Regions from separate parts of the Paraburkholderia sp. JHI2823 genome, predicted to be linked through region 1. Evidence: predicted binding sites of a transcription regulator. Region 1 holds the regulator's gene; each other region holds the start of a gene.

Region 1 (10,605 bases):
CCTGTCGCCGCTTCGCTCGCGGCAAGCGTGACGGCGTTGAGCAGATTGAGCGGGCCGTCGGCCGAAAGCGCCGTGGCGGGGCGCATGGCGGCCGTCAAGATGCACGGCTTCGCGCTCTTCACCGTGAGGTGCAGCAGATACGCGGTTTCTTCGAGCGTATCGGTGCCGTGCGTGATCACCACGCCGTCGATCTCGTCGCTTGCCAGCACATCGTTCACGCGCTGAACGAGCGTCGTCCACAACGCGAGCGACATGTCCTTGCTGTCGATGCTCGCGACCTGCTCGGCATGGATCTGCGCGATGGCGTCGAGGCCCGGCACGGCCGCGAGCAGCTGGGCGACACCGATTACACCGGCCTGGTAGCCGGCGGTGTTCGCCGCGTCCGCCGCGGAGCCGGCGATCGTGCCGCCCGTGGCGAGCACCGCAATGCGCGGCAGCCCACGGGCCGCCGCAGAAGAGGAAGTGGATGTGTTCATGGCGGCGATTTTAAGCGATCCGCCGGCCGCCGGGAAAACCGGACTTCAGCCCGGCTCGCGCAACTGGCTGGCGATCTGCTGCTCGTTGAGCTGCGGCGCGAACATCTCGATGAGCCGGTATGCATATTGGCGCAGGAACGCGCCCTTGCGCAGGCCCACCCGCGTCGTGCTCGCATCGAACAGATGCTCCGTGTCGAGTGCGACGAGTTCGCTGTCACGCTTCGGGTCGTAGGCCATCGCCGCGACGATGCCCACGCCCATGCCGAGTTCGACGTAGGTTTTGATCACGTCGGCGTCGATGGCGGTCAGCACGACGTCGGGCACCACGCCCGCCTTGGCGAAGGCCTGGTCGATATGCGAGCGGCCCGTGAAGTCCTGATCGTAGGTGATGACCGGATATTCGGCCACGTCTTCGAGCGTGAGATTCTCGCGGCCCACGAGCGGATGGCTCTTCGGCACGACCACCACGTGATGCCACGAATAGCACGGAAAGGTGACGATGTCCGCGTAGCGGTCGAGCGCCTCGGTCGAGATGCCGATGTCGGCCTCGCCGTTGATGATCATCTGGGCGATCTGCTGCGGGTTGCCCTGGCGCAGCGCGAGGTGAACCTTCGGAAACACTTCGCGGAACTGGTGCACGACCTTGGGCAGCGCGTAGCGCGCCTGCGTGTGCGTGGTGGCGACGACGAGGTGGCCGCTGTCCTGATCCGCGAACTGACGCGCCACGCGGCGCAGGTTCTCGGCGTCGAGCAGCATGCGCTCGATCAGCTGATGCACCGCCTTGCCCGGCTCCGTGAGGCCCGTGAGGCGCTTGCCGCGGCGAATGAAGATGTCCACGCCGAGTTCGTCTTCGAGATCCTTGATCTGCTTCGAAACGCCCGACTGCGACGTATACAGCACGTTCGCCACTTCGGTCAGGTTCATGTTCTGCCGTACGGCTTCGCGCACGAAACGCAACTGCTGAAAATTCATCGTCTTTTCTCCGATACTGCTGACCGTTTATTCGTTTTATTCGATGCGAGCGCTTTCGCGCGAATCATGCGCTCATTGCGCGGGGAAAACGCGCAGGCCGCGTGGCACCGCCGTGACGCCCTCGCCCACCGCGAGCCCCAGCGCGCGCCACGACTCGCGGTCGAGCTCGGCTTCGAGCGCCCCGCCCGTGCGGCTCTCCAGCTCCACGCGCACCGAGCCGCCCAGCGTCACCACGCGGCGCACGTCGACGACGATGCCGTCGCGATGATCGCTCGCTTCGCGATGCAGCACGAGATCGTGAGGCCGCACGTAGGCGAGCGCCGGGCCCTCGAAGCCGGCACGTACTGAGATCGGCTGGTCCGCGCCGTCGGCCACGAAGCCGCGCGCGTCCACGTTGCCGCGCAGACGGTTCGCCGCGCCGAGGAATTCGTAGACGAACGCCGACTGCGGATGATCGTAGACGTCCTGCGGGCTTCCTACCTGCTCCACGCGTCCATGGTTCATCACGACGATGCGATCGGCCACTTCGAGCGCTTCTTCCTGATCGTGCGTGACGAAGATCGTCGAGATGTGCAGGTCGTCGTGCAGGCGGCGCAGCCATGAGCGCAACTCCTTGCGCACCTTGGCGTCGAGCGCGCCGAATGGCTCGTCGAGCAGCAGCACCTTCGGCTCCACGGCGAGCGCGCGGGCGAGCGCAATGCGCTGACGCTGGCCGCCCGACAGCTCGGACGGGTAGCGCTGCGCAAGCCAGTCGAGCTGCACGAGCTTGAGCAGCTCGTGCACCTTTTCGCGAATCACGGCCTCCGAGGGCCGCTCGCCGCGTGGCTTCACGCGCAGGCCGAACGCCACGTTCTCGAACACCGTCATGTGGCGAAAGAGTGCGTAGTGCTGGAACACGAAGCCCACCTGGCGCTCGCGCGCCCCCACCTCGCCTACGTCCTGGCCTTGCAGCACGACCTGGCCCGCGTCCGCGTATTCGAGGCCCGCGATCACGCGCAGGAGCGTGGTCTTGCCGCAGCCGGACGGGCCGAGCAACGCGACGAGCTCGCCCGCCGGAAAGTCGAGCGACACGTTGTCGAGCGCGGTGAAGTTGCCGAAGCGCTTTTGCAGATTGGTGACGGTGATGGCCATCTTTATTGCTCTCCCAAATGTACCGGTTGACGCACCACGCGAGGCGCAGCGGCATGCTTCGAGGGTTGTTGCAACGCTGCGGCCGGGGGGCCGGCGTACGCGGGAACGTCGTGCGCGCCGCGCAGCTCGGCCGAAAGACGGCGCTCCGCGAGCAGCTTCAGACCAAGCGTGACGAGCGCGAGCAACGCGAGCAGCGAGGCCACGGCAAACGCCGCCGCGAAGTTGTACTCGTTGTAAAGGATCTCGACATGCAGCGGCATCGTGTCGGTCTGTCCGCGAATATGTCCCGACACCACCGAGACGGCGCCGAACTCGCCCATCGCGCGCGCATTGCAAAGAATTACGCCGTACAACAAGCCCCAGCGAATGTTGGGCAGCGTGACGCGGCGGAACATCTGCCAGCCCGAGGCGCCCAGCACGTGCGCGGCCTCTTCCTCGTCGCTGCCTTGCGCCTGCATGAGCGGGATCAGCTCGCGTGCGACGAACGGGAACGTCACGAAGATCGTCGCGAGCACGATGCCCGGCACGGCGAAGATGATCTGCACGTCGTGGTCCGCGAGCCACGGGCCGAGCCAGCCCTGCGCGCCGAACAGCAGCACATAGATGAGACCCGAGATCACGGGCGAGACCGAGAACGGCAAATCGATCAACGTGGTGAGCAGCGCCTTGCCGCGAAACTCGAACTTCGCGATCGCCCACGAAGCGGCAAGGCCGAACGCCAGATTGAGCGGCACCGCGATCGCCGCCGTGATGAGCGTGAGCTTGATCGCCGAGAGCGCGTCGGGGTCGGCTAGCGATTCGAAATAGAAACCAACGCCTTTCGAAAGCGCCTGCCAGAACACCGCGACGAGCGGCACCACCAGAAACAGCGCCAGAAACACGAGCGCGACGCCCGTGAGCAGCCAGCGCACCCAGGCGGCTTCGGTGACCGGATCCAGCCGGCGTGTGCTTCGTTGTTGCGGCAGCGTGCTCATTGCGCACCTCCCGCGATCGTTGCGCCCGCAACGGCATGCGGCGCGCCGCCCGAGGTGATACCCCGGCTCGTGCGGCGTTGCAGATACCACTGCAACGAATTGATGAGGAGCAGCATGACGAAGGAGACGCACAGCATGACCACGGCGAGCGCCGTCGCGCCCGCGTAATCGTATTGTTCGAGCTTCGTGATGATGAGGAGCGACGTGATCTCCGACTTCATCGGCACGTTGCCCGCGATGAAGATGACCGAGCCGTACTCGCCCAGCGCACGCGCGAAGGCGAGCGCGAAGCCGGTGAGCAGCGCCGGCACCAGCGCGGGCAGCACGACGCGGCGGAACGTGAGCCAGCGCGACGCGCCGAGGCACGCCGCGGCCTCCTCCTGTTCGCGCTCGAAGTCCTCGAGCACCGGTTGCACCGTGCGCACGACGAACGGCAGGCCGATGAAGGTCAGCGCCACGAGCACGCCGAGCGGCGTGAACGCGACTTTGAGCCCGAGCGGTTCCAGGAACTGGCCGATCCAGCCATTGCCCGCATAAACGGCGGCAAGCGAAATGCCGGCCACGGAGGTCGGCAACGCGAACGGCAGGTCGACGAGCGCATCGATCAAACGCTTGAACGGGAACGTATAGCGCACCAGCACCCACGCGAGCAGAAAGCCGAACACCGCGTTGATCAGCGCGGCGCCGAGCGCAGCCGTAAAGGTGAGCCGGTACGACGCGATCACGCGCGGCGACCACACGGCGCGCACGAACTGGCTCCAGTCGAGCGTCGCGGTCTTCAGGAAGGTGGCGGCAAGCGGAATGAGCACCACGAGGCTCAGATACGCCACCGTGATGCCGAGCGTGATGCCGAATCCCGGCAGCGCACTGGGCTTGCGTAATCGAAACGTCGATCGAAACGTCGTCATGCTCATCGTCCAGACATGGGTTGCGCGCGTGTTCCAACGCTGCGCCGAAAAGCGCGCCCGTGGGCGCGCTTCGTTGTTATGCGGTGGGATCGTGATCGAATCCCGACCGGTGCTGCATAGTCTTACTGCGGCTGATAAATCGAGTCGAACACGCCGCCATCGGCGAAATGCGTCTTCTGCGCGTTGGTCCAGCCACCGAACGTGTCGTCGACCGTGTAGAGCTTGAGCTTCGGAAACTTCGCCGTGAGCGCCGCGGGGACCTTGTCCGAACGCGGACGATAGAAGTTCTTCGCGGCGATCTCCTGGCCCTCTTCGCTATAGAGGAACTGCAGGTACGCTTCGGCCTCCTTGCGCGTGCCGCGCTTGTCGACGACCTTGTCCACCACGGCCACCGGCGGCTCCGCGAGAATGCTCACCGAAGGCACCACGATCTCGAACTTGTCCGGGCCGAACTCCTTGAGCGAGAGGAACGCTTCGTTCTCCCATGCGATCAGCACGTCGCCGATGCCGCGCTGCACGAAGCTCGTCGTCGCGCCGCGCGCGCCCGAGTCGAGCACCCCGGCGTTCTTGTAGAGCTTCGAAATGAAGTCCTTCGCCTTTTGCTCATTCCCGCCCGGCTGGTGCGACGCGTACGCCCACGCGGCGAGATAGTTCCAGCGCGCGCCGCCCGAGGTCTTGGGATTCGGCGTGACGATCGAGACGCCGGGCTTCACGAGGTCGTCCCAGTCCTTGATGTGCTTCGGATTGCCCTTCCTCACGAGGAACACGATCGTCGACGTGTACGGCGAGGCATTGTCGGGCAGCCGCTTTTGCCAGTCCTTCGCGACGATGCCCTTGTTGGCGAGCGCGTCGATGTCCCAGGCAAGCGCGAGCGTCACGACGTCGGCTTGCAGGCCGTCGAGCACCGAGCGCGCCTGCGCGCCCGAGCCGCCGTGCGACTGCTTGATGGCGAGCGTCTCGCCCGACTTCGCCTTCCATTGCTTGATGAACGCGTCGTTGATGTCCTGGTACAGCTCGCGCGTCGGATCGTAGGACACGTTGAGCAGCGACGTATCCGCATGAGCCGCCGGCGCCATAGCCGCGAGGCCAACGAGCGGTGCAATGCCGATGACCAGTTTTGCCGCCAGCGTCTTCAGCCAACCGGCGTTCCCCGTGTTCCTGGTGCCCATCTATCTGTTCTCCATTTTTGTCCTGCGTAGTGACAACCACTGATGGAGGCCAGTCTAGCGATCCGCTTACATCATTAAAAATAATGTTTCCTCATTCTTTAATACGCAAAAGTGGTAAAGGCGGAGGAAGTCGCTGCCGCAACACGTTTTCGGCTACCGAAGCGCCTCGAAGCGGCGCTATGGCAACGCCCGGTTGTCGAACTTCAAGTAATACTTGAAAAGCGACGGATACTGTATAAAAATACAGTTACCTGTTCAAACATACAGTGGCGCCATGACCAAACTCACCGCACGACAGCAGCAGGTTTTCGATCTCGTTCGCCGGGCAATCGAGCGCACGGGCTTTCCGCCCACGCGCGCGGAAATCGCCGCGGAACTCGGTTTCAGCTCGGCCAACTCTGCGGAGGAGCATCTGCGCGCCCTCGCGCGCAAGGGCGTGATCGAACTGGCTGCAGGCGCCTCGCGCGGCATCCGGCTCGTGCCTGGGCCCGACGACCTGCCGCACCAGTTCACGCTGCCGCATCCGGGCATCATGCAGCTCTCGCTGCCGCTCGTAGGCCGCGTCGCGGCGGGTAGTCCGATCCTCGCGCAGGAGCACATCTCGCAGAACTACATGTGCGACCCTGCGCTCTTCTCGAGCCGTCCCGACTATCTGTTGAAGGTGCGCGGCCTCTCGATGCGCGACGCCGGCATTCTCGACGGCGACCTGCTCGCGGTGCAGAAGAAGGCCGAGGCGAAAGACGGCCAGATCATCGTGGCGCGCCTAGGCGACGACGTGACCGTCAAGCGCCTGAAGCGCCGCCCGAACGGCGTCGAGTTGATCGCCGAGAATCCCGACTACGACAATATTTTTGTCGAGGCCGGCAGCGCGGATTTCGCGCTCGAAGGCATTGCGGTCGGCCTGATCCGGCCTACCGAATTCTAAGCAATCCGCTTGCGCTCATTTGCGCCCCCGTTGCGCCCCGTTTGCGCGATCTCTGGAGAGAGTCATGGAACGCCTTGCCCGCTTGCTGCCCTTCCGTCAATTCGGCCGTCTGCGCCATCTTCGTGGAATCGCGTCATGCGCGCTTCGCGAAGTCCGCGTCCCCGCCGCAGCGCTGAACCGCTCGCTTTTCGAAGAGACGCCAGGCATGGTGGCGGCCAGCACCGCCGATCTCCCGGCGCTGCCCTCGGCACAGCCGGCGTTTGCGCGCGTTTCGCTCAACAGCACGCTCAACACCGAGCAGCCCATGCGCCGGGCGCCGGTGCGCGTCTACCAGGGCCCGTCGCGGCTCATCCTCGTCGGCACGGTGGATGCGGTTTGCCGCGCGATCGACCGCTGCATCGCCGAACAGTCCACCGACCTCCCGGCGGCGCTCGCGAAGTAAGGTCGCGAGCCGGTTTTCCGCTCAAGAGGTCGCGCTCGGGATCACGTGGGGATTCTTTTCGCTGGTTTGCGGTCAACACCACGTTTGAACGATTTACCCTATCCCGATGACGGAATCCCTCACGACTCCACGTAAGACGCACGGCTGGAAAAAAACCGTTGCGATCACGGTTGCGATCGCCATGGTCGTTGCCGCGGTCGGCTACGCCTACGCGTCGCCCTATATCGCGGTGAATCGCATGAAAGCCGCGGCCGACGCGCGCGACGCCGCCACGCTCGACCAGTACGTCGATTACCCTGCGCTGCGCTTGAGCCTCAAGCAGCAGGTTGGCGAGATGCTGCAGCGGCGCATTCATGCGGAACACAGCAGTAACCCGCTGGTGATCCTCGGCGCCGTGATCGGCGCGGCGCTGATTGGCCCGCTCGTGGATGCGTACGCTACGCCTGAGGGCGTCGCCGCGCTGCTCGATGGCATGCCGCCGACGGGCAAGCCCGGCGACCGGCCGCACGCGCCATCGCCAGAGGAATCAGGCGCGCAGGCAGCACAATCGGCACAATCGGCGCAACCGGCGCAATCGGCACCCGCCCCCGCAGCGCCGCCTGCCGCGCCGCCCGCGCCGGCGTCCGGGAATCCCGCGCCCGGGGCACGGCCAGTTACCACGGCTGCCTATCGCGGCCTCAACGAGTTCGCGCTCACATGGGACCGCGGCAGTACGGGCGAGCACTATGCCGCCATCCTGCAGCGTCACGGGCTCTTTGGGTGGAAGCTCTCGGCAGTGGAGCTCAATGAAGGAAACGCCTCGAATTGAGGCGTTTGTGAAACGATGCCGGAACAGGTCCGTTCCAGGGGAACCGGGCGCGCTCCCAGCGCACTACGCGGCGGCTTGCTGCTTGTCCTCGGCAGCCGACGAACACGCCACCAGAATGCTGCACGACACGCGATCGAGCAGCGGCGTGTTGCCCGCCCCCATCCACCAGCGCGAGAGCCCGGTACGGCAGCGATGGCCCACAACCACGAGGTCGACATGCAGTTCGTTGGCCAGATTCGCAATCTCGTCGATCGGATGCCCGAACGCGAAATGCCCCTGCGCGCGCACGCCGCGCTCGGTCAGCCAGTCCACGCCTTCCTGAAGGATTTCTCGCGCCGTTTCCTCGAAGCGGCCGCAGGCCACATCGGTGAGGAGGCCGGCACTCTGCGCGATCGTCGAACGCATGTCGACGACCGACAGCAAATGCGTTTCCGCCTGCAGATCGAGCGCAAGATCAGCGCCGCAACGCAGCGCCTTGCGGCCTTCGCGCGAGCCGTCGTAACAGAGCAGAATTTTTTTGTAGCTCGCCATGATCGCTTCTCCGTGCCCGCATGATTGCCGGCTGTGCGATGCTCATCATGGTGCGCCGCAATTGCGCGTGCAAGGGCTGGAAAACGCCAGGTCAGCATCGGAAAACGCCAGATGCGCCTTGGGCGAGCCGAATACTTGTCGCGGCATGCATTAACCTCGAACAGCGCAAAGGGCCGAGAGCGGCCGCCCACTCGCTGCGCCGCAATGCACTAGAATAGGCCGCCTTGTTTCGTGCGATTGTTCGTTCAGCTCTTCGTTCGTTTTTTGTTCGACTCGCGCGCCGCCCGTTCGACTCACGTTCAACCGGTCCATGCCCGCACCCGCCATCGAATTCGAGCAGGTCTTCAAACATTACGGAGACAGGACGGTCGTCAACGGCCTGTCGTTCGATGTCCTCCCGGGCGAATGCTTCGGGCTGCTCGGCCCCAACGGCGCGGGGAAAACCACGACGCTGCGCATGCTCCTTGGCATCGTTTCGCCCGATGCCGGGCGCATCAGCCTGTGCGGGGAACCCGTGCCGGCGCGGGCGCGCCATGCTCGTCAGCGCGTCGGCGTCGTCCCGCAGTTCGACAATCTCGATCCCGACTTCACCGTACGCGAGAACCTGCTCGTGTTCGGCCGTTACTTTGGTTTATCCGCGCGTGAAACGAAAGCGCTCGTCGCGCCGCTGCTCGAGTTCGCGCGCCTCGAAAGCAAGGCCGACGCGCGCGTGGGCGAGCTTTCGGGCGGCATGCGCCGTCGTCTCACACTCGCGCGCGCGCTCGTGAACGACCCCGACGTGCTCGTGATGGACGAGCCCACCACGGGCCTCGACCCGCAGGCGCGTCACCTGATCTGGGAGCGCCTGCGCTCGCTGCTCGCGCGCGGCAAGACGATTCTCCTCACCACGCATTTCATGGAGGAGGCCGAACGGCTTTGCAATCGCGTGTGCGTGATCGAAGAAGGCCGCAAGATTGCCGAAGGCGCGCCCAAGGCGCTGATCGAAGCGGAAATCGGCTGCGATGTGATCGAGGTCTACGGACCGGACCCGGTTGCACTGCGCGACGAACTCGCCGCCGACGCAAAGCGTACCGAGATCAGCGGCGAGACGCTGTTCTGCTACGTCGACGACCCCGCGCCCGTGCATGCGAAACTGCGCCATCGATCGGACCTGCGCTACCTGCACCGGCCCGCGAATCTCGAAGACGTGTTCTTGCGGCTCACGGGCCGCGAGATGCAGGATTGACGGCGTCAAAATCCAGGATCGCCAGGGACACCATGGAGACACGCACCAGCCCCCCCGCACCCGCGCGCCCGGCCCATTCGCCGGTGCGCGAGCCCCGCGCCGCCCTGCCTTCGAACGCCACGCACTGGATTGCCGTGTGGCGGCGCAACTATCTGGTCTGGCGCAAGCTCGCCATCGCCTCGATGTTCGGCAATCTCGCCGATCCGATGATCTATCTGTTCGGCCTCGGCTTCGGGCTCGGGCTGATGGTCGGCCGCATCGACGGCGTCTCGTACATCGCCTTTCTCGCGGCGGGCACGGTGTCGTCCTCGGTGATGATGTCGGCGAGCTTCGAGTCGATGTATTCGGGCTTTTCGCGCATGCACGTGCAGCGCACATGGGAGGCGATCATGCACACGCCGCTCACGCTTGGCGACGTCGTGCTCGGCGAGGTCATGTGGGCCGCGAGCAAGTCGATGCTTTCGGGCGCGGCGATCATGGTGGTGGCCGGCATGCTCGGTTATGCGAGCTTTCCTTCCATGCTGCTCGCGCTGCCCGTGATCGCATTGGCCGGCCTCGCCTTCGCGAGCTGCGCGATGATCGTGACGGCGCTCGCGCCGTCCTACGACTTCTTCATGTTCTATCAGACGCTCGTGCTCACCCCGATGCTGCTGCTCTCCGGCGTGTTCTTCCCAATCGCGCAGTTGCCCGCGGCCGCCCAGCACATCACGCTGATGCTGCCGCTCGCTCACGCCGTTGCGCTGATCCGGCCCGCCATGCTCGACCGGCCTGTCGAAGACGCCGGCCTGCATCTGCTGGTGCTCGCGATTTACGTCGTCGTGCCGTTCGCGATCGCTTCGATACTGTTCCGCCGGCGCATGATGCGCTAGGACACCGCGAGGCATTCAGTCCTCGTCATCGCCCCAGGGAATATCGACGTCCGAAATAAACGCGACCGTCGCAAACGGTCCGCCTTCCTGGCGGCCGATCTTGCCGTCGGCGCGATGCCATTCCACGCGGAACATCGTCGACTGGGTCTGGGCGAGCAGGCGGACCGTGCGGATC
Region 2 (10,605 bases), on a different contig from region 1:
GCACGATCGTGTTGCTGCCCGCGGGCGCCACGCGCGATGTGAACGCGACCGTGATCTGCCCGGTCGTGTCGTCGATGTGCAGGGAATCCACGTTGCGCGTCGCGGGGGGCACCGCATAGCCCGCGCTAAATTCGTTGCCGCTCGCGGCGTTCTCCGCCACGGCGAGCCGCGCCGAAGCCGCGAGCGAAAGGCCCTCGCCCACGCGGCTGCGCGCAAGGTAGTCCTGGTACGCGGGAATCGCGTAGGCGGCGATCACGCCGACGATCGCAAGCACGATCATCAGTTCGATCAGCGTGAAACCGCGCGCGGTCCAGCGCGAAGCGAGGCACGCCAGTCTCGCAAAACGCGCGAAGGGGCCATCGCGCGCGCTCATGGCGTGCGCGTCGCTACTTGCCAAGCGGGTCAAGGCAGGTACGGATACGATCATCTTCAGGGCTCCTGAAACAAGAAACGCCCGGCCACAGTCGTGGTCAGGCGTCTTGATCGTATCGACGGCCACGCTCATCGGGCAGTCGACCGGATGGCCGAGGCCAAACGAACAGGACCAGTGGCCTGGATGCAGCGACAGCGCGGGCGACTGCGCCCCAGTGCGATTGAATGCCCTTAAGTTTGTGCGCGCCGCGCGTTGCGGCGCCTGAGCCAGGAGCCGAGCCCGACGACGAACACCGCCCCCGCCACGCAGATGCCGTACTCCGCCACCGGCGTATCGAGCAGCGGCCAGCGGTCGCCGGCGGGATCGTTGACGATGAGCCCACCCGCGATCCAGCCGAGCAGCGCCGCGCCGAACGTCACGATCACGGGATAGCGGTCGAGCAGCTTCAGCACGAGCTGGCTGCCCCACACAATGAGCGGAATGCTCACCAGCAGCCCGAAGATCACGAGCGCGATGCGATGGCGAGGATCGGCGGCTTCGGCTGCGCCCGCAATCGCCACCACGTTGTCGAGGCTCATCACCGCGTCGGCGACGATGATCGTCTTGATCGCCCCGATCAGCTTGTCGGCGGGCTTCACATTGGCGTGCTCGATATGACTGGGCGCAAGCAGCCGCACGCCGATCCACAGCAGCAGCAGTCCGCCCGTGAACTTCAGGAACGGCACGTTGAGCAGCATCACCGCGAAGGCGATCAGCACGACACGCAGCGCGATTGCGCCCGCGGTGCCCCAGAGGATGCCGCGCAAGCGCTGCTGCGAAGGCAGGTCGCGGCAGGCGAGCGCGATCACCACGGCGTTGTCGCCGCCGAGCAGGATGTCGATGACGATGATCTGGATGACTGCGCCCCAGTGGAGCGACGCGAAAAACTCGAACATGAAAACGGGAGACTCAGAAGTGACTCAGGATTGGCGGTTCACGCGGCGAGCCAAATAAAAAAGCGAGGAAGCCATGACTGGCTCCCTCGCTTTTGCCCGGAAACCTCGTGAAAGGATTCCGCAAGGATATCAAAAATCGCTGGCTGCTCGCGCATTCATGACGCGCGAGCGCCCGCGAATCTGGATTTACAGCACCGACTTCAGCAGACGGCCCATTTCCGACGGGTTGCGCGTCACCTTGATGCCGCAGCCGTCCATGATTTCCAGCTTCGCGTCGGCCGTGTCCGCACCGCCCGAGATCAGCGCGCCGGCGTGGCCCATGCGCTTGCCCGGAGGCGCCGTGACGCCCGCGATGAAGCCGACCACCGGCTTCTTCATGTTGTCCTTGATCCAGTAAGCGGCGTTCGCTTCGTCCGGACCGCCGATCTCGCCGATCATGATCACGGCGTCCGTATCCGGATCGTCGTTGAACATCTTCATGACGTCGATGTGCTTCAGACCGTTGATCGGGTCGCCGCCGATACCGACTGCCGACGACTGGCCGAGGCCGAGCGCGGTGAGCTGGGCCACGGCTTCATACGTCAGCGTGCCCGAGCGCGACACGACACCGATGCGGCCCTTGCGGTGGATGTGACCCGGCATGATGCCGATCTTCAGCTCGTCCGGCGTGATCGTGCCGGGGCAGTTCGGGCCGAGCAGCAGCGTCTTGCGGCCTTCGCGGCGCATACGGTCCTTGACTTCGATCATGTCGCGCACGGGAATGCCTTCCGTGATGCAGATTGCGAGATCGAGGTCGGCCTCGACGGCTTCCCAGATCGCAGCGGCTGCGCCTGCGGGCGGCACGTAGATGACCGAAACGGTCGCGCCGGTGGCTTCCTTCGCTTCACGCACGTTCGCGTAGATGGGAATGCCCTCGAAGTCCTCGCCGGCCTTCTTCGGGTTCACGCCCGCGACGAACGCTTCGCGGCCGTTGGCGTACTCACGGCAGGCGCGGGTGTGGAACTGACCGGTCTTGCCGGTGATGCCCTGCGTGATGACCTTGGTGTCTTTGTTGATCAGAATCGACATGTATTGACCTCTGTTCGTTTGGCGCAATTCGTCGCGTCGCCCGCACGGATGCGGAGTTCGCGCCGAACACTACGCCATTCGTATCCGGTGAAAATTACTTGCCTTCGGCAGCCGCGACGACCTTCTGCGCGGCCTCTTCCATGCTGTCTGCCGAGATGATCGGCAGGCCCGATTCGGCCAGCATCTTCTTGCCGAGGTCCTCGTTCGTGCCCTTCATGCGCACGACGAGCGGCACGTTCAGGTTCACGGCCTTCGAACCGGCGATCACGCCTTCCGCGATCACGTCGCAGCGCATGATGCCGCCGAAGATGTTCACGAGGATCGCCTTCAGGCCCGGGTTCTTGAGCATGAGCTTGAACGCTTCGGTCACCTTCTCGGTCGTGGCACCGCCGCCGACGTCGAGGAAGTTGGCCGGCTCGCCGCCGAACAGCTTGATGGTGTCCATCGTCGCCATCGCGAGGCCTGCGCCGTTCACGAGACAGCCGATGTTGCCGTCGAGCGAGATGTAAGCGAGGTCGAACTTCGAGGCTTCGATTTCAGCCGGATCTTCTTCGTCCAGATCGCGGTAAGCCACGATTTCGGGGTGGCGTGCAAGCGCGTTCGAATCGAAGTTGAACTTCGCGTCGAGCGCCGTCACGGTGCCGTTGCTGGAGACGTTCAGCGGGTTGATTTCGGCCAGCGACGCATCGGTTTCCCAGAACGCCTTGTACAGACCCTTCAGGATGTCGCGCGCTTGCGGAATCGAAGCAGCGGGCACGCCGATTTTCGCGGCGAGGTCGTCGGCCTGCGCGTCGAGCAGACCCGTCGACGGCTCGACGATGACCTTGTGGATCAGTTCCGGGTGCTTTTCGGCGACTTCTTCGATGTCCATGCCGCCTTCGCTCGAACCCATCAGAACGACCTTTTGCGACACGCGATCGACGACGAGGCTGACATACAGTTCTTGCTTGATGTCGGCGCCTTCTTCGATCAGCAGGCGGTTGACCTTCTGGCCTTCCGGACCGGTCTGGTGCGTGACGAGCTGCATGCCGAGGATCTGGTTCGCGTACTCGCGCACCTGCTCGAGCGACTTGGCAACCTTCACGCCGCCGCCCTTGCCGCGGCCACCCGCGTGGATCTGTGCCTTGACGACCCAAACCGGACCGCCCAGCTCTTCAGCGGCCTTGACCGCGTCATCCACCGAAAACACCGGGATGCCGCGCGGGACCGCGACTCCGAATTTCCGCAGGATTTCCTTACCCTGGTACTCGTGAATCTTCATGCGTGATTCCTTCAGTCTGAGAGTTGGAGTGAACTTCGATTCCGCTGTTGTTATTCATGCGTGACGGCGCCGGCCCTGCCCTCTCGGCCCGGGCTGCTGTCGTCGCGCACGCCGGCGACGTCCGCGCCGCGCTCTATGGAACGCGGCACATAGCCATACCAGCGCGGATAAAACTGCTTCACCGCCTCTGAGTCCAACCGCAGCGCGTGGCAGCGGCCAAGCTGGAAAGGCGGCTTCTCGCCGGCGGCCTCGTTGCCTCCGGCGGTCTTGCCGAGTTCCGGTCCGGGCTCTTCGCCCGGCGAGCCATTCGATGTGTCCCACACCTCTCCGACGAACGCCTGGATCGCGACGGTCGGCAGTACGCCCAACATTTCTGTGAGATGCGTGCAGCCAGCCGTGCCGGCGACGAGCCGGCCCGCTTCGCGGCGGAAGTTCTGGAGGAGATTGAGCCCGATGAGGGCCCGATAGGCGGGGTTAGCGTTCTGGCACTGACCGTCATAAGGCACCCAGTCGGACGACGCCTGGGCGTCGACGACGTTGAGCTTGCGATCGATCGTAATGCGCAGCCAGAGTTCATGGATCGGCAAACCGTTGGGCCGGACACCGGCGGCGAGCGGCACGTCGCGTGGCTTGTGGTCGGTCAGGCACGCGTCGATGTCCCACAGGCCGTCTTCGCGCTCATAGGCAACCGCCCGGATGGCGCGCTGATGGCGCAACTGGCGGGGCACGGGCGGGGAAAGCGGCATGCTAAAGGTAAGACCGGATGGGAAAACCTCGCGATTTTAACATACCGGGTATTTGGGACAGCCGCGGATACAAAGGGCCGGCTCACAGGCCCGGCGCGGGTTTGCGCGCGCCGGTTTTCGGGACGACCGGCTCAATTGCCGGAGCCGTCTTCCTCGAGACCCTTGAGGATCTTGCCGATGATCGACATCGAGAAGCCGCGCGCCGCGAGAAAGCGCGCCTGGCGCGCGCGCTCAGCCGGCGTTTCGGGCAACTGACCATACTTCTTCTGCCAGACGGCGCGGGCGCGCACGAGTTCGGTCTCGCGCAAATGCGTGCTCACCTCTTCGATGAGCGCGTCGCCCACGGCGTGGCGCTTCAGTTCGCTGACGATGCGTCCTGCCCCCACGCGCGCCGCGCGCCGGTGCACGACGCTTTCGGCAAAGCGGGCATCGGAGAGCCAGCCCTCGCGTTCGAGCGAATCGAGCAGCGCCTCGAGCGCGTCGGCGTCGTCGGTGTACGGCATGAGCTTGCGCGAGAGTTCGGCACGGCTGTATTCGCGGCGCGAAAGATAGCCGAGCGCGCGGCCTTTGAGCGAGCGCTCGGGACGCTGCTTTTCCGCGGGCGATTTGTCGCGCGCGCGCGCTCGTGCAGCGCGCGTGGTCGAGCTGCGCTCGTAGGTGTCTGCTTGGGGTGTGGTGGCCTCGTCTGGCTCGTCCATCGGTGCCCGCCGGGATCGCGAGCCGGACGCCGCTTTGGATGACGGTTCGGACCTCGCGTTCGGCGAAGCCTCACCTTGCGCGCCGAAGAACGCCTCGAACGGCACTTCGAAAACCGCGCCGCCATCGTCACCGATATCGGCCGGCGAAGAATTGTCCCCGCCAGAATGCGCAAAGCCGCGATCGCCCGCCTGGGCGTCGCGGCTCGAAGAGCGCATGCGTGGGTCGCGCAGCGAATCCGCAGGCAAACTCGCGGACAAATCCGTGCGCAAGTTCGCCTGCTCGGAAGACATCGTGGACGCCGCCCGAGACGGCGGCATCGAAGCGGACCCGCCCTTGCGCATCGGCTTGCCTTAGTGACGAGGGCTTATTCTTCGTCGGCGATCTCGACTTCGCCGCCATCATTGGCGCCGACCGGCATCGTGTTGACGCCGAGCGATTCACGGATGCGGTTTTCGATCTCGCGAGCAATGTCCGGATTCTCGCGCAGGAATTCGCGCGCGTTGTCCTTGCCCTGGCCGATGCGCTCGCCGCTATAGCTGTACCACGCACCCGCCTTGTCGACGATCTTGGCCTGCACGCCGAGGTCGATGATTTCGCCCTGACGCGAGATGCCTTCGCCATAGAGGATGTCGAACACGGCTTCGCGGAACGGCGGCGAGACCTTGTTCTTCACGACCTTCACGCGCGTTTCGCTGCCGATCACCTCGTCGTTCTTCTTGATCGAGCCGATACGGCGAATGTCCAGACGCACCGACGCGTAGAACTTGAGCGCGTTGCCGCCCGTGGTGGTTTCCGGGTTGCCGAACATCACACCGATCTTCATGCGGATCTGGTTGATGAAGATCACCATGCAGTTCGTCTTCTTGATCGTGCCGGTGAGCTTGCGCAGTGCCTGCGACATCAGACGCGCCTGCAGACCCGGCAGCGAGTCGCCCATTTCACCTTCGATTTCGGCCTTCGGCACGAGCGCCGCGACCGAGTCGATCACGATCATGTCGATCGAGCCCGAGCGCACGAGCGCGTCGGTGATTTCGAGCGCCTGCTCGCCCGTGTCCGGCTGCGAGATGAGCAGTTCCGGCACGTTCACGCCGAGCTTGGCGGCGTACTGCACGTCGAGCGCGTGTTCCGCGTCGATGAACGCTGCCGTGCCGCCGAGCTTCTGCAGTTCGGCGATCACCTGGAGCGTGAGCGTGGTCTTGCCCGACGATTCCGGACCGTAGATCTCGACCACCCGGCCGCGCGGCAGGCCGCCCACGCCGAGCGCGATGTCGAGGCCGAGCGAGCCGGTGGAGACTACCTGGATGTCCTCGACCGCCTCGCCGTCGCCGAGTCGCATGATCGACCCCTTGCCGAACTGCTTTTCGATCTGCGCGAGCGCGGCGGCCAGCGCCTTGCTCTTTTCAGCAGTCAGTCCAGCCGAGCCTTTCTTGCTATCTTCCATGAATCGTCCTTTGCTATGATGAACGGCGTCTCGTGACCATGTGCACACCTCATTGCGCACGCCTCATTCGGGCTAATGCACACGAACGCAGACACTGTATAAAAAAACAGTGGTTTTGGCAAGTCTTTACGGCTAACCAGAACCTCGATTTTCGGAGACCGCCGCGCGTCGCGTGGCCGCGCCTTCAAGGACGCGGCGCGGCGCGGGCGCTACGAGGCTCAAGGCCTCGAAGTCGACGCTGGCGCAACATGCGAATCCTCATTGCCGAAGACGACAGCATACTCGCGGACGGACTCGTGAGATCACTCCGCCAATCGGGCTATGCCGTCGATCACGTGCGTAACGGCGTAGACGCCGATACGGCGCTGTCGATGCAGTCGTTCGACCTTTTGATCCTCGATCTCGGCCTGCCCAAAATGCCGGGCCTCGAAGTGCTGCGCCGCTTGCGCGCGCGCAATTCCAACCTGCCCGTGCTGATCCTCACGGCCGCAGACAGCGTGGACGAGCGCGTGAAAGGCCTCGACCTCGGCGCCGACGACTACATGGCCAAGCCGTTCGCGCTCAACGAGCTCGAAGCGCGCGTGCGCGCGCTCACGCGGCGCGGCGCGGGCGGCGGCCCGACCGTGGTGCGTCACGGCGCGCTCTCGTTCGACCAGGTGGGGCGCATTGCGCGCATCAACGACCTGGTGCTCGACCTGTCGGCGCGCGAGCTGGGCGTGCTCGAAGTGCTGCTGCAGCGGCTAGGGCGGCTGGTCTCGAAGGAACAGCTCGTCGATCACCTGTGCGAGTGGGGCGAAGAGGTCAGCAACAACGCGATCGAAGTCTACGTGCACCGGCTGCGCAAGAAACTCGAAGCGGGCGGCGTGCGCATCGTGACCGTGCGCGGGCTCGGCTATTGCCTCGAAAAGGAGGCGAAGGAATCGAAGGACGCGCAGGCCGGCGCCCCCGGCGCCCCGCCGGCGATGCCCGCCAGCCACTACTTCAAGTAAGCGGGAGCGACGATGGCCGGGCGTCCCTCCATCGCGCGCGGCGCGTCGCCCAAAGGCGCGCGAGGCGTCGCCGCGGAGAACCCGTCGGGCGCGTCCGCATCCGCCGCGGACGCCCTCGACGACGACGCACGCGACGCCCGCTACGCCAATCCGTTCGCCCCGCCCGACGAAGCCGAAGCCGCCGCCGAGGCACGCCCGCGCTCGCTCTTCGGCGAAATTCTCGACTGGATGCTCGCGCCACTGCTGCTGCTCTGGCCGATGAGCATCGCGGTCACGTATCTCGTCGCGAAATCCATCGCCAACGGGCCCTTCGACCGTGCGCTCGAAACCGACGCCTATGTGCTCGCCCGCCAGATCCAGCCCGTGAACGGCGTGGCCGAGCTGACATTGCCCGCCTCCACGCGCGATTTCCTGCGCGCCGACAACGTCGACAGCGTGTACTACCAGGTGCTCGGAACGCGCGGCGAACTGGTGGGCGGCGACCGGGACATGCCGCTGCCGCACGACGACGACCGCCCGCCGCCGGGCGTGGTCGAGTTCCGCGACGACACGCTGCACGGCATCGATATCCGCGTCGCCTATACGACCGTCGATCCGGGGCACCTCGCCGCCGCCGGTCCGCAAGATCAGCCCGTGCTCGTGCAGGTCGCGGAGACGCTCGACAAGCGCCGCCAGCTCGCCAACGACATCATCAAGGGCGTGATCCTGCCGCAGTTCGTGATCTTGCCGCTCGCGATCCTGCTGGTGTGGTTCGGCCTCTCGCGCGGTCTCGCGCCGTTGCACGCGCTGCAATCGAACATCCGCATGCGCCGCCCCGACGACCTCTCGCCGCTCGAAGCGCGCCGCGCGCCGCCCGAGATCGAGCCGCTCGTCACCTCGTTCAACGATCTGCTCACGCGGCTCGAACAGAACATGGAGCTGCAAAAGCGCTTCATCGCCGACGCCGCGCATCAGATGAAGACGCCGCTCGCGGGCCTGCGCACCCAGGCCGAGCTTGCCTTGCGCCAGGACGCGCCGGCCGAAGTGCACCGCTCGCTCGAGCAGATCGCGACGAGCTCCGAGCACGCCGCGCGGCTCGTCACGCAACTGCTAGCGCTGGCCCGCGCGGAAAACCGCATGTCCGGGCAGATCTTCACGCCGGTCGACGTCGCGGACGTGGCGCGCCACGCCGTGCGCGACTGGGTGCAGCCGGCGCTCGCCAAGCAGATGGATCTCGGCTACGAAGGCCCGGAAAAGGACTACGGCGGGGAAGACGGCGGAGGTGACGATGAAGCGCCGACGCGCGTGGAAGTGGACGGCAACCCCGTGATGTTGCGCGAGATGCTCTCGAATCTCATCGACAACGCGATCCGCTACACGCCAGCAGGCGGACGCATCACCGTGCGCGTGCGGCCCGAGCCCGCGGCGGGCGTGGTCCATCTCGAAGTGGAAGATACGGGCATGGGCATTCCGGCCGCCGAGCGCGAGCGCGTGATCGAACGCTTCTACCGCATTCTCGGCCGCGACGGCGAAGGCAGCGGGCTCGGGCTCGCGATCGTGCGCGAGATCGCCACGATGCACGGCGGCACGCTCGCGATCGAAGACCATGTCTATCAGGAATCGCCACGTCTCGCCGGGACGCTCGTGCGCGTGACGCTGCGGCTGCGCGGGCGGGTTTGAGCCGTGCGCTCGCCGTCAGAGCGGCGAATCTGACCAATCGACTGTGAAATCCGGGATGGGACTTACCCTTACCCAACGCGTCCAGCCCGCCGCAGCAAGACGATGTTAGGAGACGTTGGCGCACGACTATGAGCAGTTGCCGCGTAATTAGGCGATGATGAGCGATCGAACCCCATTCCGACACGTTGCCAGCAAACCCCTACGCGCGTCAGAAACCAGTAAGTTTCCATTCCAATAATGCTCCGCAGGACCGCTGCGGGCAGCGTGCCGCACTTCGCCGCCCGACGGACCACACGCATATCAAAATACTGGAGACATTTATGGCAACCGTTGGCGGACAAGTCTCGCACGCGCCGATGACCCGCGACGAAAAACGCGTGATCTTCGCGTCGTCGCTCGGCACCGTGTTCGAGTGGTACGACTTCTATCTGGCCGGATCGCTTGCGGCCTTCATCAGCAAGAGCTTCTTCTCCGGCGTCAATCCGACCGCCGGCTTCATCTTCACGCTGCTCGGCTTTGCCGCCGGCTTTGCCGTGCGCCCGTTCGGCGCGCTCGTGTTCGGCCGGCTCGGCGACCTCGTGGGCCGCAAGCACACGTTCCTCATCACGATCGTCATCATGGGCCTTTCGACCTTCGTGGTGGGCTTCCTGCCTGGCTACGCGTCGATCGGCATTGCGTCGCCGGTGATCTTCATCGCCATGCGCCTTCTGCAGGGCCTCGCGCTCGGCGGCGAATACGGCGGTGCCGCGACCTACGTCGCGGAGCACGCGCCTGCCGGCCGCCGCGGCTTCTATACCTCGTGGATCCAGACGACGGCCACGCTCGGCCTGTTCCTCTCGCTGCTCGTGATCCTCGGTGTGCGCACCTTCACCGGCGAAGAGCAGTTTGCTGCGTGGGCCTGGCGCATTCCCTTCGTCGCATCGATCCTGTTGCTCGCCGTTTCGGTGTGGATTCGCCTGCAACTCGACGAATCGCCGGCGTTCAAGCGCATCAAGGCCGAAGGCAAGGTCTCGAAGGCCCCGCTCACGGAAGCATTCGGCCAGTGGAAGAACCTCAAGGTCGTGCTGCTCGCCCTCTTCGGCGTCACGGCCGGCCAGGCCGTGGTCTGGTACACGGGCCAGTTCTATGCGCTCTTCTTCCTCACGCAGACGCTCAAGGTGGACGGCGCCAGCGCCAACATCCTGATCGCGCTCGCGCTCCTGATCGGCACGCCGTTCTTCGTGTTCTTCGGCGCGCTCTCGGACAAGATCGGCCGCAAGCCCATCATCATGGCCGGCTGCCTGATCGCGGCGCTCACCTACTTCCCGATCTTCAAGGCCATCACGCACTACGCGAACCCGGCGCTCGAAGCCGCCACGCAGCGCGCGCCGATCGTCGTGATCGCGGACCCGGCCGAGTGCTCGTTCCAGTTCAACCCGGTGGGCACCTCGAAGT
Region 3 (10,605 bases), on a different contig from region 1:
CGCGCCTGGCGGATGAAGCGCAGCGAATGCACTTCCTCCCTGCCATAGACGCGGTAGCCGGACGCCGTGCGCGCTTTGGGCGCCAGCAATCCGACACTTTCGTAGTAGCGAATCATTTTCGCCGTGACGCCCGATTCGCGTGCCGCTTCGCCGATGTTCACGCCAGTTCTCCCGCTGTCAGGTGCGTTGGTGAGCAATGATTCGATCGTACACCTTCCCATGATGGGAAGGTCCAGCGACACGAAGCCCCGCTGGCATAATCCGGCTGCGGCCTCATATGCAGCAAGTCACCCGTCTCACTCTCAGAAAAAGGAAGACACGATGATCGAGTTCAACGTCGAAGGCATGAGCTGCCAGCACTGCGTCGGCGCCGTCACGCGCGCGATTCACGAACATGACGCGCAGGCAAAGGTCGAGATCGATCTGGCCGCCGGCCGCGTCAAGGTCGAGTCGAACCAGAGTGCCGAAGTCCTGAAATCCGCAATCGACGAAGCTGGCTATACCGTAGTCGGCACAGCCGGCGCTTGACAGGCCCCGCCATGTTCAGGGTTGCCGTGATCGGCGCATCGGGCCTGCTCGGGCGCGCCGTCGTCCGCGAACTCGCAGCCGTTACCGACTGGCAGGTGGTGCCGACTGCGTTCCGCCACGGCGGCCCGCAAGAGGCCGTGCTCGATGTGCGCGACGCGCACGCCGTCAATGCGTTCGTCGAGCGCGAGGCGCCCGATGCGATCGTACTGGCCGCCGCCGAGCGCCGCCCCGATGTCTGCGAGCATGATCCGGCCGCGGCCCGCGCCCTCAACGTCGATGCGGTGCGCAGCATCGCCACGGCGGCGCGGAAGCGTGGCGCGTGGGTGCTCTCGATCTCGACCGATTACGTTTTCGACGGCACCGAGCCCCCGTACGACATCGACGACACGCCGAATCCGCTCAACGCCTACGGCCAGAGCAAGCTCGAAGGCGAGCGCGCGCTGCTCGAAACCAGCGACAACGCCCTCGTGCTGCGCCTGCCGTTGCTGTACGGGCCGATCGTCGGCTGGCACGAGTCGGCGGTGACGAGCCTCGTGCCCGCCATCGTCGCCTCGGCGCAGCCCGGTGCGCCCGCCGCGCCGATGGACGCATGGGCGACGCGCTACCCGACCTTCACGCCCGACGTGGCGTTCCTCATCCGCGAGCTGCTGCTGCGCTTCGCGGACGGCGCGCCCGTGTGCGGGGTCGCGCAATGGTCCGGCGACGAGCCGATGACGAAGTACGACATCGCCCAACGGCTCGCGCAGGCGCTTGGCGTTCAGGCGCGGCTCCTCGCGCAGCCCACGCCCACGGACTCGACGCCCCGCCCGCGCGACTGCCACCTCGACTCGAGCCGTCTCGAAGCGCTGGGCATGGGCCGCCGCACGCCGTTCGACGCAGCGATCCGCGCGGTGCTCGACGCTTTCACCATCAGCGGCGAGCGGCGCTAAGCGGCGCCGCACGGCGACGCACGCGGCCGTTGCCGCTCGCCCTCCGGCAAACATTCAGTGGAAATTCCGGCTTTCCGTCGCGAGCCGTCCGAGCAGCCGGCTGTGATCCTCCAGCCGGTGCGCCACGAGGTGCACCACCTCGCCTTCACGCTGCACCACGCCCGCCACCGCCAGCAGCGAAGACCCTAGCAGTTCCTTGCGCTGCGATTCGACGAGCGCCGCGTGCACGATCACGTTGACGCTGCCGGTCTCGTCCTCGAGCGAGACGAAGATCGTGCCGTTCGCCGTGCCCGGCCGCTGCCGCACCGTCACGATTCCGCACACGCGCGCGAGCATGCCGTGCCGGCAGTGCGCCAGTTGCTCCGCCGTGCGAAAGCGCTGCTTCGCGAGGCCGTGGCGCAGCAGCTCGAGCGGATGGCGATTGAGCGTGAGCCGCAGGCTCGCGTAATCGGCGACGATTTCGGCGCCCTCGGAAGCACGCGGCAACGCGAGCGGCGCCTCGGCAACGGGCGCGTCGCGCAGCAGCGCGGGCACCGCGTGCTGCGCCGTCACGGCCCACCACGCCTCGCGCCGGTGGCCCGCTATGCTCGCGAGCGCATTTGCCGCCGCCAGCGCCTCCAGCTCGCGCCGCGTGAGCGCGGCGCGGCGCGCGAGGTCGTCGACGTCGGTGAACGGCGCATGCTCGCGCGCTTGCATCACGCGCCGCGCGGCATCTTCGGAAAAGCCCTTGATGAGGCTGAAGCCGAGACGCACGGCCGGGCCGCCGTGACCGGAGAGCCCGTAGCGCCGCGGCGCGAGCGCAATGCGCATGCGCACGACGCGCTTGAGGCCATCCATGAACCTGTGCCGCCGGCCGCCGCGCTTGAGCATGCCCCTTCGCGTCAGCGCAGCGGCGTCGAGCAGCGCACGATAATGCCCCGCTTCGGCCCGGCGTGCACGAACCGTCTCGCCATCGAAACGCTGCCCCGGTGCGCCGCGGCTCTCCAGCACCGACTCCCAGTCGCTCAGCGCGATATCGGGCGCGCGCACCTGCACGCCGTGGCGCTTCGCATCCTGCACGAGCTGCGAAGGCGAATAGAAACCGAGCGGCTGACTGTTCAGCAGTCCTGCCAGAAATGCCGCGGGCTCGTAGCGCTTGAGCCACGAACTCGTGTAGACGAGCAGCGCAAAGCTCGCCGCATGGCTCTCTGGAAAACCGTAGTCGCCGAAACCCTCGATCTGCTTGCAGATGCGCTCGGCGAATTCCGGCGTGTAGCCTTTTCCGAGCATGCGCTTCGTGAGATCGGCCTGATACGGACGCAGATCGCCATCGCGCCGCCACGCCGCCATCGCGCGGCGCAGCTTGTCGGCTTCCTCGCCGGTGTAGTCGGCGGCGACCATCGCGAGATGCATTACCTGCTCCTGGAAGATCGGCACGCCGAGCGTGCGTTCGAGCACCGGACGCAGCTCCTCCTTCGCGTACTCCACCACCTCGTCCCCGCGCCGCCGCTTCAGATACGGATGCACCATGTCGCCCTGGATCGGCCCGGGCCGCACGATCGCCACCTGGATCACGAGGTCGTAGTAGGTACGCGGCTTCAGCCGCGGCAACATGCTCTGCTGCGCGCGCGACTCGATCTGGAACACGCCGACGGTGTCGGCCTTCGAACACATGCGATAGACCGCCGGGTCCTCGACCGGAATGTCCTGCACGCGCATCTCCGGCAGGCCGCGCCGCAGCGCTACGAATTCGAGCGAACGCCGGATCGCCGAGAGCATGCCGAGCGCGAGCACGTCCACTTTCAGAAGCCGCAGCGCGTCGATATCGTCCTTGTCCCACTCGATCACGTAGCGGTCCTTCATCGCCGCGTTTTCGATCGGCACGAGCCGCGAGAGCTTGTCGCGCGCGATCACGAAACCGCCGACGTGCTGCGAGAGGTGGCGCGGAAAACCGCGCAGCTCGCGCGTGAGCCGGATGAGCTGCTGCGTGACGTGCGAGTCCGGCGAGAAGCCCGCCTCCTCCAGATGGCGCGCGATCGAGTCGGGACCGTCCCACCACTGATGCGCGCCCGAGAGCTTTTCGACGAGCGCGTTATCGAGACCTAGCGCCTTCCCAACGTCGCGCAGCGCGCTGCGCGAACGATAGGTGATGAGCGTCGCGGCCAGCGCGGCGCGGCGCGTGCCGTACTTGCGGTAGATGTACTGGATGACTTCCTCGCGGCGCTGATGCTCGAAGTCGACATCGATGTCGGGCGGCTCGTTGCGCGCGCGGGACAGAAAGCGCGCCACGAGCATGTTCATGCGTACCGGGTCGATCTCCGTGATCTTCAGGCAGTAGCACACCACCGAGTTCGCCGCCGAGCCGCGCCCCTGGCACAGGATCTTTTGCTCGCGAGCGTAGCGGACGATGTCGTGCACGGTCAGGAAGTACTTCTCGTACTTCAGCTCGGCGATCAGCCGCAGTTCCTCTTCGATCTGCTTGAGGCGCTTTTCGGTCATGCCATCGGGCCAGCGCTCGGCCGCGCCCTGCATCACGAGCTTTTCGAGCCACGAAGCGGGCGTCTCGCCGGGCGGCACCAGTTCCTCGGGATATTCGTAGGCCAGCTCGCCGAGCGAGAACGTGCAGCGGCGCGCGACTTCGAGCGTCGCGTCGAGCGCCTCGCGCGGATAGATCGCGCCAAGCCGTACGCGCGAGCGCAAGTGACGCTCCGCATTCGCCTCCAGCGCGCGCCCGCACGAAGCGAGCGGCTTACCGATGCGGATCGCGCTCAGCGTGTCCTGCAAGGGCTTGCGCGAGCGCGCGTGCATCAGCACCCCGCCCGCCGCGACGAGCGGCAGGCCGCTTTCCTGCGAGACGTGACGCAGCACTTCGATCTGCGTGTCGTCGCCGCCCGTTTGCCACAGCTCGAGCGCGAGCCAGGCGCGCTCGGCCGCGAAGCCCGCGAGCCAGTGCGCGGCCCGCATGGTTTGCGCGAGCGTGGCCGCGCGCTGCGGCACCAGCAGCAGCACGCAGTCGCGCAAATGCTTCAGATGCTCGAAGCCCGGCCCGGGCTCGGTGAAATCGGCGGGATGCACGCGGTAGCTGCCCTTCGCCGCACGCGAGCGCGCGAGCGTGATCAGCTCGCAAAGATTGCCGTAGCCCTCGCGGTTCATGGCGAGCGCGACGAGCGTGCAGAACGGTGCGCCATGTTCGTCGACGAGACCCAGCTCGCTGCCGATCAGCAACTGCAACGACGGCTCGAACGGGCCCAGGGCCGCGGCCGCAGCATTGCCGCCGAGCGCGCGGGCCTCGCGCACGGCTTCGTCATGGGCTTTTTTGCGCGCCTCGTCGTACTCGTTGAGCGCGCTGTATGCGCGCACGACGCCCGCGAACGAGCATTCGTCGGTGATCGCGAGCGAGCGGTAGCCATGGCGGATCGCCTGCTCCACCAGCTCACCCGGGCGCGACGCGCCGCGCAGGAAAGTGAAGTTGGTGAGGCAGTGCAGTTCCGCGTAGTCAGGCAACTGCGCAGGCAACTGCGGAGGCAACTGTGCAGGTAACTGAGAAGGCGACGGCGCGCCCGTCCCGCTGGTCGACATGATTCCTGAAACCCAAAAAACGACGAATAAGTGCTAGCCGAAAAGCCCTTGCAGATACCACTGGCCGCCAATGCGCTCGCGATACAGCCAGAACATGCGGCCCTGGTCGTCGGCGGCGACGTAGTAGTCGCGCCCGACGCCCTCGCCGTCCCACCAGCCGGACTCGATGCGCTCGGTGCGCGTGAGCGTCTTCAACGGCCGTCGATAAACCGGCCTGTCGCCGCGCGTCGCGAGCTTGAGCGGCTTTTCGAGCAGCCATGCCGGGCGCGGCTGCGCCGGCAGCGGCACTTCGGGAAGGTCGAAGGCGCTCTGCACGGGCGCGCTTTCCTTTTCCATATCGGGTCCGTTGCGCCCCTTGCGCGGCTTGCGCGAGCGCTTCGCGCCGCTCTCGCGGTAAGGCCGCGCCGACATCGCCAGCTCCGGCCGGTGATCGTCCTCGACGAAAAGCTGCAGCACGTTCTGCTCGCCGAGCCGCGCGCCGATGCGCTCGAAAAGCTGGCCAAGCGACGCCTCGGCGGCCTCGGCCATCGGAAAGAGCGTGTCGGTGGGCGCCGCGTATTCGCTCACCTGCGAGGCGACGAGCGCGAGGCCGATCACGGGCGCCGCGAGTTCGGTCTGATTCAGGCGCTCGCGCAGCAGCCACAGCAGGTGCTCGGCGTCGCGCGAAGGCGCCGCCCAGGCGATCGTGAGACTGGAAGTGCGCGGCGCATGCCGCGAGGCCAGCTCGTGCGCGAGACGCAGTTCGAAAGCGCTCAGCGCGGCGTGCTGCGCGGCGAGCCAGCCGGCCAGCTGCATCACGAGGCGGCGCGCGGCAAAGAGCAGCGCCTCGGCGCTCTCCACGCGCGCGTGCAATTCGAGCGACGCGTGAAACGACGGCGGCGCGGCGAACCAGACGCGCGGATCGGGCGCCTCGCCGCGCGCCTGCGCAAGCCAGCCGAGCACGCCGTCGCCGAAGCGCCGCACGATGCCGTCGCGCGGCAGCCGCCGCAGATCGCCGAGCGTCGCGCAGCCGATCTGCGTGAGCGCGTGGTCGTGCTGCGCGGCGAACGGCGCGAGCGCGACCGGCAATGCATCGAGCACGCGTTCGAGCGTCGTTTCCTTGAGCACATGCCAGCGGCGCGACGAACGGGTGGCGCGCGCCTGTGCGAGCGTCCACCCGCCCCACGCCGTGGGCGCGCAGGCAATGCGTGCGATGTGTCCGCAGCCGGCCACCGTCGCCGCGACCCTGGCGAGCAGCGCGCGCACGCCGCCGAACAGACGCAGCCCCGAGCCGACTTCGAGCAACAGCGTGTGCGACTGCGCGAGCGCCACCTTGGGCGTATAGGCGAGCAACGCGAGCGCGAGCGCCTCGAAGGCGCGGGCCTCGCGCGCCGGATCGGGCTCGAGCAGCACGAGCCCCGGCGCGAGCGCCAGCGCATGCGAGCGCGTGTTGCCGGGCTGCACGCCGAGGCGCAGCGCGCCCTGATCGGGGATCAGGATGCGCGTGGGATCGGCAAGCGCGTAACAGCGCAGCGCAGCGCAGGCCTCGACGTCCTCAGACGGGGGTGACGGGTATGACGTTGACGGCACCGGCGGCGTCAGCGGCCTGACGGCCTCGAGCGGCAACAGCGGCAAGGTGACGGCGATCCACAGCATGATTGACCCCGGGCCACGGCATGACGACGGAAGCTGCGTCCGGCTGGGGCAGCACTGCGTCCTGCAGCGGCAATGTAATGACGAGTGGTTGGGCGGGCGGCGGCCCGCGGCGCTTGAAAATATCGACGGATAGCGCGGCGAGCTGCATCCATTGCCGCCGGTTCAGGTTCGCGTCGGCGGGCGCCGGCACCGGCGAGCAGGTCATGCGCAACGGCGCCGGCGACGACTGGTTGCGCGCGGCGAGCGGCCGCACGAGAAACGCGAGCGCCTGCGAATCCTGGGCGGCGACCTGCAGGCGGCGCACGGCATCGGCGCGCGCCTTCGTCTGCCAGAGCAGCACGGCGCCCATGCCTTCCTGCTTGAGCGCCTGCTCGGCCACCCAGGCGGCCTCCTCTTCGGCCGCGCGCACCCAGATCACGCGTTCGAGGGCGAGCCCCCAGGTCTTGAGCGCGCAGGCGTACGGACGCCACGGCGGCGCGACCAGCAGCACGTGCCTGCCAGCTTGCGCGGTGAGCGCGCGCAACGCCGGCGCGACGAGCCGCATCTCCCCCACGCCGCCCTGCTCGACGAGCAGTTCGGTCAAGCTGCCCGCGGGCCAGCCGGCGCCCGGGAGCTGAGCGTCGAGCGTGGCGTGGCCGCTCGGCACCGAACGCTCGCTCGCGTGGGCAAGCTGATCGCCTTGCCACACGCGGCTTTGCAGCCGGGGAGGCAAGTGTGCGGCGAGCTGCGCGGCGAGTTGCGCGGTGATGGGCTGCGCAGGGATCTGGACTGCTGCCATGATTCTGGGCCTGATCGATGGGAATACCTCACCCTGCCCGGCTGGAAATGGGGCATGGGTGGGAAGGAGGTCGGCTTGCCTCCACCTGTATATTTATACAGTATTTTGAGAGATTGGAGGAGACGGGAAAGCGGGGAAGGCAGCGGGTTGACAGCTTGCCGGCGCCGCAAACAGCGGAAAAAGAAAAAGGACTTACGGCATGACACCGTAAGTCCTTGATTCTGTGGTCGGAGCGATAGGATTCGAACCTACGACCCTCTGATCCCAAATCAGATGCGCTACCAGGCTGCGCTACGCTCCGACGAATCAGAGATTGTATCGGTAGTGGGCCAGCGCCGTCAAATCGCCGCACGCAAAAAAAGAACCTCATCCGCGCTTGCCGCCTCGCAGCGAGGCGCGCACCATGACAACCAACCCCTTACGCGCAACCTTGCAGCCAAAAGGAGACGCCATGCATCTCATCCTCTGGCGCCACGCCGAAGCCGAAGACAGTGCCGCCACCGACCTCGCCCGCCAGCTCACCACACGCGGGCGCAAGCAGGCGCAGAACGTGGCGCGCTGGCTGCGCGCGCGCCTGCCCGAGGACACGCTGATTCTCGCGAGCCCCGCCGCGCGCACCATCCAAACCGCCGAGGCGCTCACCGACCAGTATCGCGTGGCCCGTGAACTCGCGCCCGATGCGAGCGTCGAGGCGGTACTGAGCGCCGTCGGGTGGCCCGATGGGCTGGCCTCGACGGTCGTCGTGGTCGGCCATCAGCCTACCCTCGGCGAAGTCGCGGCGCGGCTGCTCTCTGGCGGCGCCGACTCGCGCAGCTGGGCCGTCAAGAAAGCCGGCGTACTCTGGCTGGCCAGCCGCGAACGCAACGGCGACGACCAGGCCGTCCTGCACGCCGCCATCACCCCTGATCTCGTATAAGTCCTCCAGCCTGCCCATTGGGCCGCCCCGTGCGCGGCCCAGACAGCGCTCCACCTGAACCCGCCGCATTCCCACCCCCGCCGCCGCAAGCCGCGTCGTCCGTCTGCCGTGCGCGACGTCATCGAATCGTCACTGCTTTTTCATGGAAACGTAACCGCGTATTACTACATTGCCGGGAAAGTTCTCTTACTTCCGAAGGACGCCCCATGCGAGATCTGCCGACGCCCACCCTGCCGTTCGCCTCGACGCTATTCGAGTCGAATCGGCGCCTGCCGCGCGCCGAAGAAACGGTCACCGCGCAGCATCGGCTGCAGGTGGCCTGGGCTCGCAGCGACGAGGAACTGCGCGAGGCCCAGCGTCTGCGCTACCGCGTGTTCGCCGAGGAAATGGGCGCACACCTGACCGGTCCGGCCGGCCTCGATGTCGACGCGTTCGACGCCTACTGCGACCACCTGCTCGTACGCGACCTCGACACGCTCAAGGTCGTCGGCACGTATCGCGTGCTGCCGCCGCATCAAGCGGCGCGCATCGGCCGTCTCTACGCCGAAAGCGAGTTCGACGTCTCGCGCCTCGCGCATCTGCGCCCGAAGATGGTCGAAGTGGGCCGCTCGTGCGTGCACCCCGACTACCGCAGCGGCTCGGTCATCATGTCCCTGTGGGGCGGCCTTGGCGGCTACATGACGCACAACGGCTACGAGACGATGCTCGGCTGCGCGAGCGTCGCGATGGCCGACGGCGGCCACTACGCGGCGAACCTGTACTGCGCGCTCGGCGCCAACGCGTTGACGGCGCCCGAATACCGCGCGTTCCCGCACACGCCGCTGCCCGTCGAGGAACTGCGCACCGGCACGCCTGCCGTGCCGCCGCCTCTCATCAAGGGCTACCTGCGCCTTGGCGCGAAGATCTGCGGCGCGCCCGCCTGGGACCCCGACTTCAACTGCGCCGACTTCCTCACGCTCTTCCGCCTCTCGGAGATCAACGAGCGTTACGCGCGCCACTTCCTCGGCGAAGCTGTGGGGCGTTAAAGCCGCATCCGCCGCACATCGGAAAAGGCGAGGCGCTCGTTGCGGCGCCGCCTGTTCCGGCGGATCAGAGTTTGCGGTGCAGTTCCGGGAGCGAAAGCGCTGTCTCGAACAGCCGCGTGAGACTGCGGCTCGCGTAGCTGGCGACGTCGGACGGAACGGTCCAGCGCCAGGCGTCCATTTCGGGAATCATCACGCCGTCCTCCCGGCGCGGAAAGAGCGACACGCAAACGCAGCGCGACAGGTCGAGTTCGTCGGGCGCCGCGCGCGCCGCAAAGAGATGCAGATCCTTGTCGCGCCGGTAAGCAAAGCGCCCGAGATCGACGAGCCGCGACGCTGCGAGCACGATGCCGGTTTCCTCGGCCATTTCCCGGCGCGCGCTTTGTGATTCTGTCTCGCCGGGTTCGCCCTGCCCTTTGGGAATGTCCCAGTGATTCGTGCCCGTTGCGTGCGCAAGCAGCACGCGGCCGTGAGGATCTAGCAGCACGATGCCGCACGAAACGACCTTGGCGTTCACCGCGCGCTCAGTGCTGCTTCTGGAACTTCCACGCGCCTTCCCCCACGCGGCAGAAATGTGGACGCAGCGTCATCGACTGCCCCTTCGCATTGATGACAACTTCCGTGTCGCGGCAAGTCTTGTCGCCTTCCTTTCGCGTGTTCGACGGCGTGATGGTCGAGTCGACGCGCACGCTGTTGCGCGAGCCTTCATTGGTCCAGGTCGTGCTCTCGCCATCTGCCTTGTGCTCGACGGCGTCGCGCACGGCATTCTGGAGCGAGCTGTAGTCCGCCTGGTTCATGAACGACATCGGCGTGTTGTTTAGAAAGCCGAGATTGGCGGCATGCGCGCTGCTCGTGCCGATCGTGACAAGGAGCGCCGCGCTCAGGGTACTCAGGGTGTGCAGGGCTCGGGGCAACGTGGCCATTGGATGTTCTCCTCGATGGGCAATCGGTATTCGGTATCGGCGAAAAGCATAACACGCACCCTTTTTTCACCTGCCATGCGAGGCCGTGTGCAAGCCGCTGGCCGCCCTCGATCGGTCCTTTTCAGATGTGCCCGATGGTGACGGCTCGGCCATCAAGCAATGCACCTCCGGCTGCCGGCAGTCGGTGAACGCAGTGAGGCAATTACGTCCTTGATTTCGGCATTGCTGAACACCGGTTCATCGCCCTACTGCGATCGAACGGTGGAAAGTGAAAAGCCCGGCGAGAAAGGCCGGGCTTTATGTTCATTTGATCTGG

What was found. Region 1 encodes LexA, which represses DNA repair genes until DNA is damaged. Its sites were predicted from a motif close to ACTGTATNNNNATACAGT; they were not measured.
Region 2: recA (recombinase RecA) is a predicted target of LexA. The motif match lies at 6,617-6,634, and genes of this name have one in related genera.
Region 3: imuA (translesion DNA synthesis-associated protein ImuA) is a predicted target of LexA. The motif match lies at 7,513-7,530, and genes of this name have one in related genera.

The regions. Positions count from the first base shown of each region.
Region 1 is NZ_JAYMRY010000001.1:187,451-198,055, forward strand. Features, by position in the region: gene VSR34_RS00800 (asparaginase) at 1-476, opposite strand, end outside; gene VSR34_RS00805 (CysB family HTH-type transcriptional regulator) at 522-1,448, opposite strand; gene VSR34_RS00810 (sulfate ABC transporter ATP-binding protein) at 1,521-2,579, opposite strand; gene cysW (sulfate ABC transporter permease subunit CysW) at 2,582-3,553, opposite strand; gene cysT (sulfate ABC transporter permease subunit CysT) at 3,550-4,461, opposite strand; gene VSR34_RS00825 (sulfate ABC transporter substrate-binding protein) at 4,584-5,630, opposite strand; gene lexA (transcriptional repressor LexA) at 5,905-6,555, shown strand; gene VSR34_RS00835 (hypothetical protein) at 6,620-6,997, shown strand; gene VSR34_RS00840 (DUF2939 domain-containing protein) at 7,104-7,805, shown strand; gene VSR34_RS00845 (universal stress protein) at 7,869-8,336, opposite strand; gene nodI (nodulation factor ABC transporter ATP-binding protein NodI) at 8,647-9,561, shown strand; gene VSR34_RS00855 (ABC transporter permease) at 9,594-10,430, shown strand; gene VSR34_RS00860 (hypothetical protein) at 10,446-10,605, opposite strand, start outside.
Region 2 is NZ_JAYMRY010000009.1:89,943-100,547, reverse strand. Features, by position in the region: gene VSR34_RS12855 (pilin) at 1-427, opposite strand, end outside; gene VSR34_RS12850 (TerC family protein) at 604-1,308, opposite strand; gene sucD (succinate--CoA ligase subunit alpha) at 1,495-2,376, opposite strand; gene sucC (ADP-forming succinate--CoA ligase subunit beta) at 2,471-3,637, opposite strand; gene VSR34_RS12835 (DUF2889 domain-containing protein) at 3,688-4,383, opposite strand; gene recX (recombination regulator RecX) at 4,515-5,372, opposite strand; gene recA (recombinase RecA) at 5,447-6,523, opposite strand; gene VSR34_RS12820 (response regulator transcription factor) at 6,772-7,512, shown strand; gene VSR34_RS12815 (sensor histidine kinase N-terminal domain-containing protein) at 7,525-9,171, shown strand; gene VSR34_RS12810 (MFS transporter) at 9,492-10,605, shown strand, end outside.
Region 3 is NZ_JAYMRY010000036.1:59,645-70,249, forward strand. Features, by position in the region: gene cueR (Cu(I)-responsive transcriptional regulator) at 1-161, opposite strand, end outside; gene VSR34_RS29240 (heavy-metal-associated domain-containing protein) at 322-528, shown strand; gene VSR34_RS29245 (SDR family oxidoreductase) at 540-1,457, shown strand; gene VSR34_RS29250 (error-prone DNA polymerase) at 1,512-5,015, opposite strand; gene VSR34_RS29255 (DNA polymerase Y family protein) at 5,049-6,650, opposite strand; gene imuA (translesion DNA synthesis-associated protein ImuA) at 6,550-7,428, opposite strand; tRNA gene VSR34_RS29265 (tRNA-Pro) at 7,653-7,729, opposite strand; gene sixA (phosphohistidine phosphatase SixA) at 7,880-8,344, shown strand; gene VSR34_RS29275 (GNAT family N-acyltransferase) at 8,551-9,369, shown strand; gene VSR34_RS29280 (NUDIX hydrolase) at 9,434-9,883, opposite strand; gene VSR34_RS29285 (RT0821/Lpp0805 family surface protein) at 9,891-10,289, opposite strand; tRNA gene VSR34_RS29290 (tRNA-Arg) at 10,603-10,605, opposite strand, start outside.